2 regions of the Pseudomonas sp. ICMP 8385 genome follow, and region 1 is predicted to be linked to the other one. Evidence: predicted binding sites of a transcription regulator. Region 1 holds the regulator's gene; the other holds the start of a gene.

Region 1 (5,337 bases):
TGAGCGTAGGTGTGCAGATGGCGGGGCGTCTGGCTGAAGGCGAACCAGAGAAAGACGACGGTCCACGGGTTCTTCACTGAGCCCGTTTGTCGTTTTAAGATTCAAATACTCAATCGGCTTCTTGGTTCTGTAGAAGCCTTGTGTCCATCGCAGGCACTGACCTGACGTCAGGCTGCAATCGGACGACCTGCAGTGCTCCCGATAACGCGTTGCGCGCCAGTCTCGGGCTTATCCCAATCGAATATTCAAGCTTTGTGCATCGCCCGTGCGCGCTGCGCTGATCAACTGCTGCTTGGCCGAAGCACCCAGCGGGTTTAGCCAACTGACGACGGTGTGGCTACGCCCCAGGCGCAATGCCTCGTAGGTCAGTTGCTGAGCGCTCTGGGTGCCGCGTGGTTGCAACAGCAGGATACGCTCGCGGTTCAGGCCCGCATCGCGCAACCAGGCCTGGGTCAGGCTGGCGGGTGGGGCGATCAGGGTCAGCCAGCGGGCGTCCTGCTCCTCGCTCAATTCGCGCAGGATCGGCGCCAGCAGGCTCAGGCAGTTCCCGGCAGCGCCGCGCAACGACAATTCACTGAATACCTCAGGTTCAGCGGGGGCGGTCCATGGGGACTCCACCGCCTCGCTGAGGAGGGGGGCAAGTGGCTGGGCCAAAAAGGCCTCAAACAGCGGCAGTTGTGTGTGTTGTTGCGCGTGTGGGAACTGCATGATGCCTCCGTTAGCGGCGAATAACGCCGACACTCAAGCCTTCGATCACCAGGTCCTGATCCTTCAGGTTGACTTCAATCGGCGAAAACTCGGGGTTTTCTGCCAGCAGCCAGACTTTGCTGCCTTCGCGCTTGAAGCGCTTGACCGTCACTTCGTCGCCAATGCGGGCCACGACGATCTGGCCGTTGCGCGCTTCGCGGGTGGTGTGCACGGCCAGCAGGTCACCGTCGAAGATGCCCACGTCCTTCATGCTCATGCCATGGACCCGCAACAGGTAGTCGGCGCGAGGGTGGAAGAAGGTCGGGTTGATATTGCAGGATTCCTCGACGTGCTGTTGTGCCAGAATCGGCGCACCGGCAGCGACCCGGCCAATGATCGGCAGCGTCGATTCGTCGGCCTTGGCTTCAAAGCCGGGAATACGAATGCCACGGGATGCACCCGGGGTCATTTCGATCGCGCCCTTGCGAGCAAGGGCCTTCAGGTGTTCTTCGGCAGCATTGGGGGATTTGAACCCCAGCTCCAGGGCGATTTCTGCCCGGGTCGGCGGATAGCCGTTGTCGTCGAGGCAGCGCTTGATAAAAGCGAGAATCTCAGCTTGGCGTGGCGTCAGTTTTAGCATGTTGATCGCTCTGTCTTTTTATACAGTGACTGGGATTATATACAGTGAACTGCGCTTGGCAATCATCGTTTTTGCCGACTCCGCCGGACGGTCATCTGTCGGCCCTTGCAAAGCCTGGAGACAGCGCTGCCTACAGGTTGTTGAAGATGTGATTAAATAGGTGCGAATCGGGTGACTGCCCGGCCGGAAAACGGACCTGCAGGCTTGACATTGCACAAGGTGAAACGTATGTTTCAAACAAGTGTTTGTCAGGCGGAGTAGCCATGGCCCAGTCGGAAACCGTTGAACGCATTCTCGATGCTGCCGAGCAGTTGTTCGCGGAAAAAGGATTTGCTGAAACTTCATTGCGGCTGATCACCAGCAAGGCCGGGGTCAACCTGGCGGCAGTGAACTATCATTTCGGCTCGAAAAAAGCCCTGATCCAGGCGGTGTTCTCACGCTTTCTGGGGCCGTTCTGCGTTAGCCTCGACCGTGAGCTGGAGCGACGCCAGGCCAAGCCCGACAACAAGCCGAGCCTGGAAGACCTGCTGGAAATCCTCGTCGAGCAAGCCCTGGTGGTACAGCCGCGCAGCGGCAACGACCTGTCGATTTTCATGCGCCTCTTGGGCCTGGCCTTCAGTCAGAGCCAGGGCCACTTGCGCCGTTACCTCGAAGACATGTACGGCAAGGTATTCCGTCGCTACATGTTGCTGGTCAACGAAGCCGCCCCGCGTATTCCCCCCATCGAATTGTTCTGGCGCGTGCACTTCATGCTCGGTGCCGCGGCGTTCAGCATGTCCGGGATCAAGGCCTTGCGCGCCATTGCCGAAACCGATTTCGGCGTCAACACCTCCATTGAGCAGGTGATGCGCCTGATGGTGCCGTTCCTGGCGGCCGGCATGCGCGCGGAAAGCGGGGTTACCGACGCGGCCATGGCGGCCGCCCAACTGCGCCCGCGCAGCAAGTCCGTCCCCGTGGCCGCCAAGGTTTAACCGCTGGCGTCTGGGCGCAACCGCTTGCATCCGCTAAGCTAGCCGCCCATGCCGATTTCAACTCGTTACCCGCACCCTACCGCCTTGCCCGGCTCGACCAGGCGAGGTGGTGGCGCGCGCGCGTCATTCAAGGAAAATTTATGACTGCTGCCCTGCAAGGCTCTTTGATGGTGGACGTCGCCGGCACCTGGCTGACGGCTGAAGATCGCCACTTGTTGCGCCAGCCTGAAGTGGGTGGCCTGATCATTTTTGCGCGCAATATCGAGCATCCGCGCCAGGTGCGGGAATTGAGCGCCGCCATTCGTGCGGTGCGCCCGGACCTGTTGCTGGCCGTTGACCAGGAAGGTGGACGGGTCCAGCGCCTGCGCCAGGGGTTTGTCCGCCTGCCGGCCATGCGGGCGCTGGCGGACAATGCCAATGCCGAATACCTGGCCGAGCAGTGCGGCTGGGTCATGGCCACGGAAGTGCTGGCGGTTGGCCTGGACCTGAGCTTCGCCCCGGTGCTGGACCTCGACTACCAGCGCAGCGCAGTGGTGGGCACACGCTCGTTCGAGGGCGATCCCGAGCGCGCCGCGCTGCTGGCCGGCGCCTTTATCCGGGGCATGAACAGCGCCGGCATGGCCGCCACCGGCAAGCACTTCCCGGGGCATGGTTGGGCCGAGGCAGATTCCCACGTCGCCATTCCCAATGATGAGCGCAGCCTGGAACAGATTCGTGCTCATGACCTGGTGCCGTTCGCGCGCCTGAGCAAGCACTTGGCCGCCGTCATGCCGGCCCATGTCATTTACCCGCAGGTGGATAACCAGCCGGCCGGCTTCTCGCGCCGTTGGCTGCAGGACATCCTGCGCGGCGAACTGCAGTTCGACGGGGTGATTTTCAGTGATGACCTGTCCATGGCCGGTGCCCATGTGGTGGGGGACGCGGCGAGCCGGATCGAGGCTGCTTTAAGTGCTGGCTGCGACATGGGCCTGGTGTGCAATGACCGCGCGGCCGCCGAGCTGGCCCTGAGTGCCGCCCAGCGCATGAAGGTCACGCCGTCGGCCCGCCTTGCCCGGATGCGTGGGCAGGCGATGGCGTCGACTGACTATAAGCAGGACCCGCGTTGGTTGGCGGCGCTCGGTGCGCTTCGCGATGCTCAGTTGATCGAATAAGGCTGAGGCGCGTCTATCGCAGGCAAGCCAGCTCCCACATTTTGAATGTATTCACAGAGCAAAATGTGGGCGCTTGCCTGCGATAGCGACCTAACGGTCAACGCTTCTCTTGCTTATTGGGCAACGGCGCAAACAGCGCCTCGATCTCCTCGTTGCCCAGCTTCCAGTCGCCCGTGGTACGACCCTCCAGCACGCCCGCCGCCAGGTCTGATTTTTCCTGCTGCAAGGCCTGGATTTTCTCTTCCACTGTGCCGCGGGCAATCATCTTGTACACAAACACCGGCTTCTCCTGGCCAATGCGGTACGCACGGTCGGTGGCCTGGTTTTCCGTGGCCGGGTTCCACCAGGGGTCGTAGTGGATCACGGTGTCGGCTTCGGTCAGGTTAAGCCCCACGCCACCGGCCTTGAGGCTGATGAGGAAGATTTGCAGCTTGCCGCTCTGGAAGTCCCTGACCGGCGCGCGCCGATCGCGGGTCTGACCGGTCAGCAAGGCATAGGCGACCCCGCGTTTTTTCAGCTCGATTTCAATCAGGCTGAGCATCGAAGTGAACTGCGAGAACAGCAAAATCCTGCGTCCTTCGGCAAACAGTTCGTCGAGCATCTCCATCAGGCTGTCGAGCTTGCCGGAGCTGCTGCCACGGGCGGGCGGGGTGGCATCGTTGACCAGGCGCAGGTCGCAGCAGACCTGGCGCAGCTTGAGCAGCGCTTCCAGAATGATGATCTGGCTACGAGCCACGCCCTTGCGGGTGATCTCGTCGCGCACCTTCTTGTCCATGGCCAGGCGCATGGTTTCGTACACGTCGCGCTGGGCTTCGTTGAGCTCCACCCAGTGGATGATCTCGGTCTTGGGCGGTAACTCAGTGGCCACCTGCTCCTTGGTGCGGCGCAGCAGGAACGGCTTGATCCGACCGTTGAGGTGTTGCAATCGCACGTCGCTGCCGCGTTTTTCGATGGGCACGCGGTAATCACGGTTGAAGCTTTTTACATCGCCCAGCCAGCCCGGCAGCAGGAAGTGGAACAGCGACCACAGCTCGCCCAGGTGGTTTTCCAGGGGCGTGCCGCTCAGGCACAGGCGCTGGCGTGCATTCAGCTCGCGGGCGGCCTGGGCGGCCTTGCTGGTGGGGTTCTTGATGTATTGGGCTTCGTCGAGAATCAAAACATGCAGCGGCTGCGCGGCCAGTTGCTCGATGTCTTTGGGCAGCAGGGCGTAGGTGGTCAGCAGCAGGTCGTAATCGTGCAACTGGGCGAAGTGCTTCTTGCGCCCGGCACCGTACAGCGCCAGCACCTTGAGCTGCGGGGTGAAGTGCGCGGCTTCGTCGAGCCAGTTGGGGATCAGGCTGGTGGGCATCACCACCATGCACGGCCGGTCCAGGCGCCCGGCGATTTTTTCGCTGAGAATATGCGCCAGAGTCTGCAGGGTTTTGCCCAGGCCCATGTCGTCCGCGAGAATCCCGCCCACTTCCAGTTGGCGCAGGGACTGCATCCAGCTCAGGCCTTCGAGCTGGTAGGGGCGCAACGTGGCGTTCAGGCCTTCGGGGGCGGTGCAGGTGAAGTCCTTGATGTCGCGCAGGCGCTGGGCAAAGCTGCGGATCTGCTCGCCACCTTCCCATTGCAGGGGCAGGTCTTCCAGCGGGTTGAGGCGAATGGCGTCGGCCTTGGCCAGGCGCAAGGCGGTGGTGCCGGGCTCTTGCAGGTAGAACTCGCCGAGGGTCGCCAGCACCGGTTTGAGCCGGCCATAGGGCAGGGCGACTTGCAGCGGGCCGTGGCCGCCATTGGGCAGGCCGGGGATGTTCACCAGGATCAGTTCGTCGTCGCGGCGGCGCGCGAGCTTTTCCGGGTTGAGGATTTCGGTGTGGGAGCGCATCAGGTTCAACAGGATCGGCAGCAG
Region 2 (5,337 bases), on a different contig from region 1:
CTTGGCTGGGACAACGTAAACGCCGATCATACCCGTATTAAGAGAAGCTGCGAAGCAGCATCCGCGAGAAAGCTAACCATGGTTGAAAATAGCGAACTACGCAAAGCCGGTCTTAAAGTGACTCTGCCACGAGTCAAGATTCTACAAATGCTCGATTCCGCCGAGCAGCGCCACATGAGTGCCGAGGATGTCTACAAGGCGCTGATGGAGTCTAACGAGGACGTCGGCCTGGCCACGGTTTACCGTGTACTGACCCAGTTTGAAGCCGCAGGGCTGGTGGTTCGTCATAATTTCGACGGCGGTCATGCGGTTTTCGAGCTGGCTGACGGTGGTCATCACGACCACATGGTTGATCTGGATACCAATGAGGTTATCGAGTTCACCAGTCCTGCAATCGAGAAGCTCCAGCATGAGATCGCTGAGGAGCATGGATTCGATTTGGTGGACCACAATCTGGTTCTGTACATACGTAAGAAAAAGTAAGAAAGCTACGCAGATTCGTTCTGCGAAACGATCGAAGGCGACCCTAGGGTCGCCTTCGTGCTTTCTGCCGATGGAAAAAACGGGGTGGAAAGGGCTCAGGCCTTCGCCGTCACCACCATTTTTTTCGCGTGGGCCAGGGACTCTTTGGTCAGGTCGATGCCGCCGAGCATGCGTGCGACTTCTTCCACCCGCTCGGTCTTGTTCAGCTTGGACACGGCTGTACGCGTCGCGTCGCTGCCCCGTACCTTATGTACAAACAGATGTTGGTGCCCCTGTGCTGCCACCTGTGGCAAGTGGGTAACGGTCAGTACTTGCCCGCGCTCACCCAGGCGGCGCAACAATTGGCCGACAATTTCTGCGGTCGGCCCGCCGATCCCCACGTCCACTTCGTCGAATACCAGGGTCGGTACGCGGGAGGTCTGGGCGGTAATGACCTGGATTGCCAGGCTGATCCGTGACAGTTCGCCACCAGACGCCACTTTGGCCAGTGCCTTGAGAGGTTGGCCGGGGTTGGCGCTCACTAGCAGTTCGACCTGCTCCAGGCCGTTGGGCTGCAGTTCATTGCCGCTATTGGCGTGCAACTCGATGGTGAAGCGCCCGCCCGGCATGCCCAGGCGTTGGATTTCCTGCTCCACGGCGCAAGCCAGCCCGGTTGCAGCTTGGTGCCGCAGGTCGCTCAGTTCCCGGGCCTTTTCCTGGTAATGCCGGGCAAAAGAGGCGAGTTCGTCGCCCAGGCGTTCGATGGATTCATCATTGGCATTCAGGGTTTCGATCTCGTCCAGCAGCTTTTGCTGCATGGCCGCCACTTCGGTTGGCTGGATCCGATGTTTGCGCGCCAGGGTATAAATAGTGTCGAGACGTTCTTCGATCTCTTGCAGGCGTGCCGGGTCGGCATCGAAGTGGTCAAGGAAGCGGTTCAGTTCGCCCACGGCCTCTTCTACCTGGATTTGCGCACTGGTCAGCAGGGTGGTGGCTTCACTCAGTGACCCCGAGCCGCTGTTCACGCTCGACAGGCGGTTAAGGCTGGCCGTCAGCGCATTCAGCACATTGCCGGAGTCACTTTCGCTGCATTGCTCGACCACCTGGCGACAGATGCCCAGCAGGGTTTCGGCATTGGTCAGGTTCTTGTGCTCCTGCTCCAGCTGTTCCAGCTCGGTTTCGCCCAGGCCCAGGCTTTCCAGTTCTTCCAACTGATAGCTGAGGAGTTGGTGGCGAGCGCGCTGTTCATCGCCGGAATTGGACAGGCGCTCCAGCTCCTGGCGGGTCTGGCGCCAGCGCTGTGCAGCCAATTGCACCTGGCGCGCCAGGTCGGTGGCACCGGCGTATTCATCCAGGAGGCGGCGGTGGGTGTCGGTTTTCAGCAGGGATTGATGTTCGTGCTGGCTGTGGATGTCGATCAGCAGCTCGCCAAGGGCTTTCAGGTCGCCGAGGGGGCAGGGCGTGCCATTGATATAGCCCCGGGAGCGACCTTCGGCAGTGATTACGCGGCGCAGGATGCACGGGCCGTCGTTATCCAGGTCGCGCTCGGCGAGCCAGGCGCTGGCTTCCGGGATATCTGCCAGGTCAAAGGTCGCCAGGATATCGGCCTTGTCTGCACCGGGGCGAACCACGCCGCTGTCGGCGCGATCACCCAGGGTCAGGCCCAGGGCGTCGAGCATGATCGACTTGCCGGCGCCGGTTTCGCCTGTGATTACGCTCATCCCGCGATCCAGTTCAAGATCCAGGTGCTCGACAATGGCGTAGTTATGTACGGACAGGTGAACCAGCATGACGGCTGCTCCCAGGCTTTAGGTCTGGTTATTTATACAGTGTTTTGTTTGGCGCTGACAATCCTGTGACTTAGCTCAATTTGCTTGGATAACGGCTTTTTTTAGTGCGATGGGGAATGTGCGGGAAAGTGTGAGTCGAGGTATGTCGGCCCTTGAACCTGGAAATTGTGGCCCCATATACCGGAACAGAAGCGCGAGTTGAGTTCGCGCAGGATTTCGAAAGGAGAAAATTATGGCTGACGAACAGACGCTGGATACGCAAAACCCAGACGCCAACCAGGCCTCGCAGGCAGCGGGTGAAGACCTGGCGGCTCGTGTGCAGGTGCTCGAAGAGCAACTGGCAGGCGCTCAGGATCAGGCTTTGCGTGTTGCTGCCGATCTGCAGAACGTCCGCCGCCGCGCCGAGCAGGATGTAGAAAAGGCCCACAAGTTTGCGCTGGAGAAGTTTGCCGGTGATCTGTTGCCGATCATCGACAGCCTGGAACGCGGCCTGGAGCTGTCCAGCCCGGACGACGAAAACATCCGTGCCATGCGCGAAGGGATCGAGCTGACCCTGAAAATGTTCCAGGACACCCTCAAGCGTTATCAGCTGGAAGCCATCGATCCACAAGGCGGCGAGCCGTTCAACGCGGAGCATCACCAGGCCATGGCCATGCAGGAAAATGCTGACCTTGAGCCCAATAGCGTGTTGAAAGTGTTCCAGAAGGGCTACCAGCTCAACGGTCGCCTGTTGCGCCCGGCGATGGTGGTGGTGAGCAAGGCTCCCGCACCGGTTTCGCCGTCGATTGACGAGCAGGCTTGAAATCGTTCGTAACGACCCCATTTATAAGTCAAGCGTTTAAGTGCTACCGCAGTTAGCCACCACTGCTGCGGCAACCAAATCCAAAGTTTCGGGAGAGTGAATCATGGGCAAAATTATCGGTATCGACCTGGGGACTACCAACTCCTGCGTCTCCGTGCTGGAAAACGGCGTTTCCAAGGTGATTGAGAACGCCGAAGGCGCACGTACTACCCCTTCCATCGTGGCTTACGCCAATGATGGCGAAATCCTGGTAGGCCAGTCCGCCAAGCGTCAGGCTGTGACCAATCCGCACAACACCCTGTACGCGGTGAAGCGTTTGATCGGTCGTAAGTTCGACGAAGAAGTCGTACAGAAAGACATCAAGATGGTGCCGTACAAAATCGCCAAGGCCGACAACGGTGACGCCTGGGTTGAAGTGAACGGCCAGAAAATGTCGCCGCCGCAAATCTCGGCTGAAATCTTGAAAAAGATGAAGAAGACTGCCGAAGACTACCTTGGTGAAGCTGTGACTGAAGCGGTGATCACCGTTCCGGCCTACTTCAACGACAGCCAGCGCCAGGCGACCAAAGACGCCGGCCGCATTGCGGGCCTGGACGTAAAACGCATCATCAACGAACCTACTGCGGCGGCTCTGGCCTACGGCATGGACAAGGCCAAGGGCGACCACACCGTGATCGTTTATGACCTGGGTGGCGGTACTTTCGACGTTTCCGTGATCGAAATCGCTGAAGTCGATGGCGAGCACCAGTTTGAAGTGTTGGCGACCAACGGCGACACGTTCCTGGGCGGTGAAGACTTTGACATTCGTCTGATCGACTACCTCGTTGACGAATTCAAGAAAGAAAGCGGCATGAACCTCAAGGGTGACCCGCTGGCGATGCAGCGCCTGAAAGAAGCCGCTGAAAAAGCCAAGATCGAACTGTCTTCGAGCAATTCGACCGACGTGAACCTGCCGTACATCACCGCAGATGCCACCGGTCCCAAGCACTTGAACGTGAAAATCTCGCGCGCCAAGCTGGAATCGCTGGTTGAAGACCTGGTTCAACGCACCATCGAACCTTGCCGCATTGCTCTGAAAGATTCGGGTATCGACGTTAGCGCGATCAACGACGTGATCCTGGTGGGCGGTCAGACCCGTATGCCGCTGGTGCAGCAGAAGGTCACCGAGTTCTTCGGTAAAGAAGCGCGTAAAGATGTGAACCCGGACGAAGCGGTTGCCATGGGTGCTGCCATCCAGGGTGCGGTATTGGCCGGCGACGTGAAAGACGTGCTGCTGCTGGACGTCAGCCCGCTGACCCTGGGTATCGAAACCATGGGCGGCGTGATGACTGCGCTGATCGAGAAAAACACCACGATTCCTACCAAGAAATCGCAAGTGTTCTCGACTGCCGATGACAACCAGGGCGCAGTGACCATTCACGTGCTGCAGGGTGAGCGTAAGCAGGCTGCGCAGAACAAGTCTTTGGGCAAGTTCGACCTGGCCGAGATTCCACCAGCACCACGTGGCGTGCCACAGATTGAAGTGACCTTCGACATCGACGCCAACGGCATTCTGCACGTAGGCGCCAAGGACAAGGCCACCGGCAAGACCCAGTCGATCGTGATCAAGGCCAACTCCGGCCTGTCCGAGGAAGAAATTCAGCAGATGATCAACGATGCTGAAAAGAACGCCGAGGAAGATCGCAAGTTTGAAGAACTGGCCGCTGCCCGCAACCAGGGTGATGCACTGGTTCACTCGACACGCAAAATGATCGCGGATGCTGGCGATAAAGTGACGGCTGAAGAGAAGGCCGCAATCGAAGCCGCCGTGGTTGCCCTGGAAGCCGCCGTTAAAGGCGATGACAAGGCCACCATCGAAGCCAAGGTTGAGGAGCTGTCGAAAGTCTCCGCGCCAGTGGCTCAGAAAATGTACGCCGAGCAAGGCCAGCCAGCTGACGGTGCTGCGCAACAGGCAGAACCTGAAGCCAAGCACGACGACGTTGTCGATGCCGAGTTTGAAGACGTTACAGACAAGAAGTAAGTTGGTCGCCCGGTTGACCGCTATCAAGCGGTGACTGGTAGGATGTCGCCGCGCGGGAGCTTGCTCCCGCGTTGGCGTGTCTGGGGTACGGGAATTTTTACAGCATGCGACAAGGTTCGGATGCTGGCGGTGTGATCGGGAATGCTCCTGCTTTGCGATCGACAGTCACCGCGTTTTTAGCTGGGTCTCGGCTGAAAGCAGTAAAGACCAGGATCGTTGAATTTGACGTGAGTTGGGTCCGGGCCTGTATTGGGGCTCAACGA

What was found. Region 1 encodes LexA, which represses DNA repair genes until DNA is damaged. Its sites were predicted from a motif close to CTGTNTNNNNANACAG; they were not measured.
Region 2: the regulator LexA is predicted to act here: its motif matches at 2,277-2,292, upstream of recN (DNA repair protein RecN).

The regions. Positions count from the first base shown of each region.
Region 1 is NZ_LKBY01000157.1:162,188-167,524, forward strand. It holds gene AO268_RS30720 (hypothetical protein) at 1-80, shown strand, start outside; gene sulA (SOS-induced cell division inhibitor SulA) at 229-708, opposite strand; gene lexA (transcriptional repressor LexA) at 719-1,327, opposite strand; gene AO268_RS30735 (TetR/AcrR family transcriptional regulator) at 1,591-2,298, shown strand; gene nagZ (beta-N-acetylhexosaminidase) at 2,439-3,449, shown strand; gene AO268_RS30745 (DEAD/DEAH box helicase) at 3,547-5,337, opposite strand, start outside.
Region 2 is NZ_LKBY01000104.1:40,034-45,370, forward strand. It holds gene fur (ferric iron uptake transcriptional regulator) at 79-483, shown strand; gene recN (DNA repair protein RecN) at 579-2,252, opposite strand; gene grpE (nucleotide exchange factor GrpE) at 2,485-3,054, shown strand; gene dnaK (molecular chaperone DnaK) at 3,158-5,074, shown strand.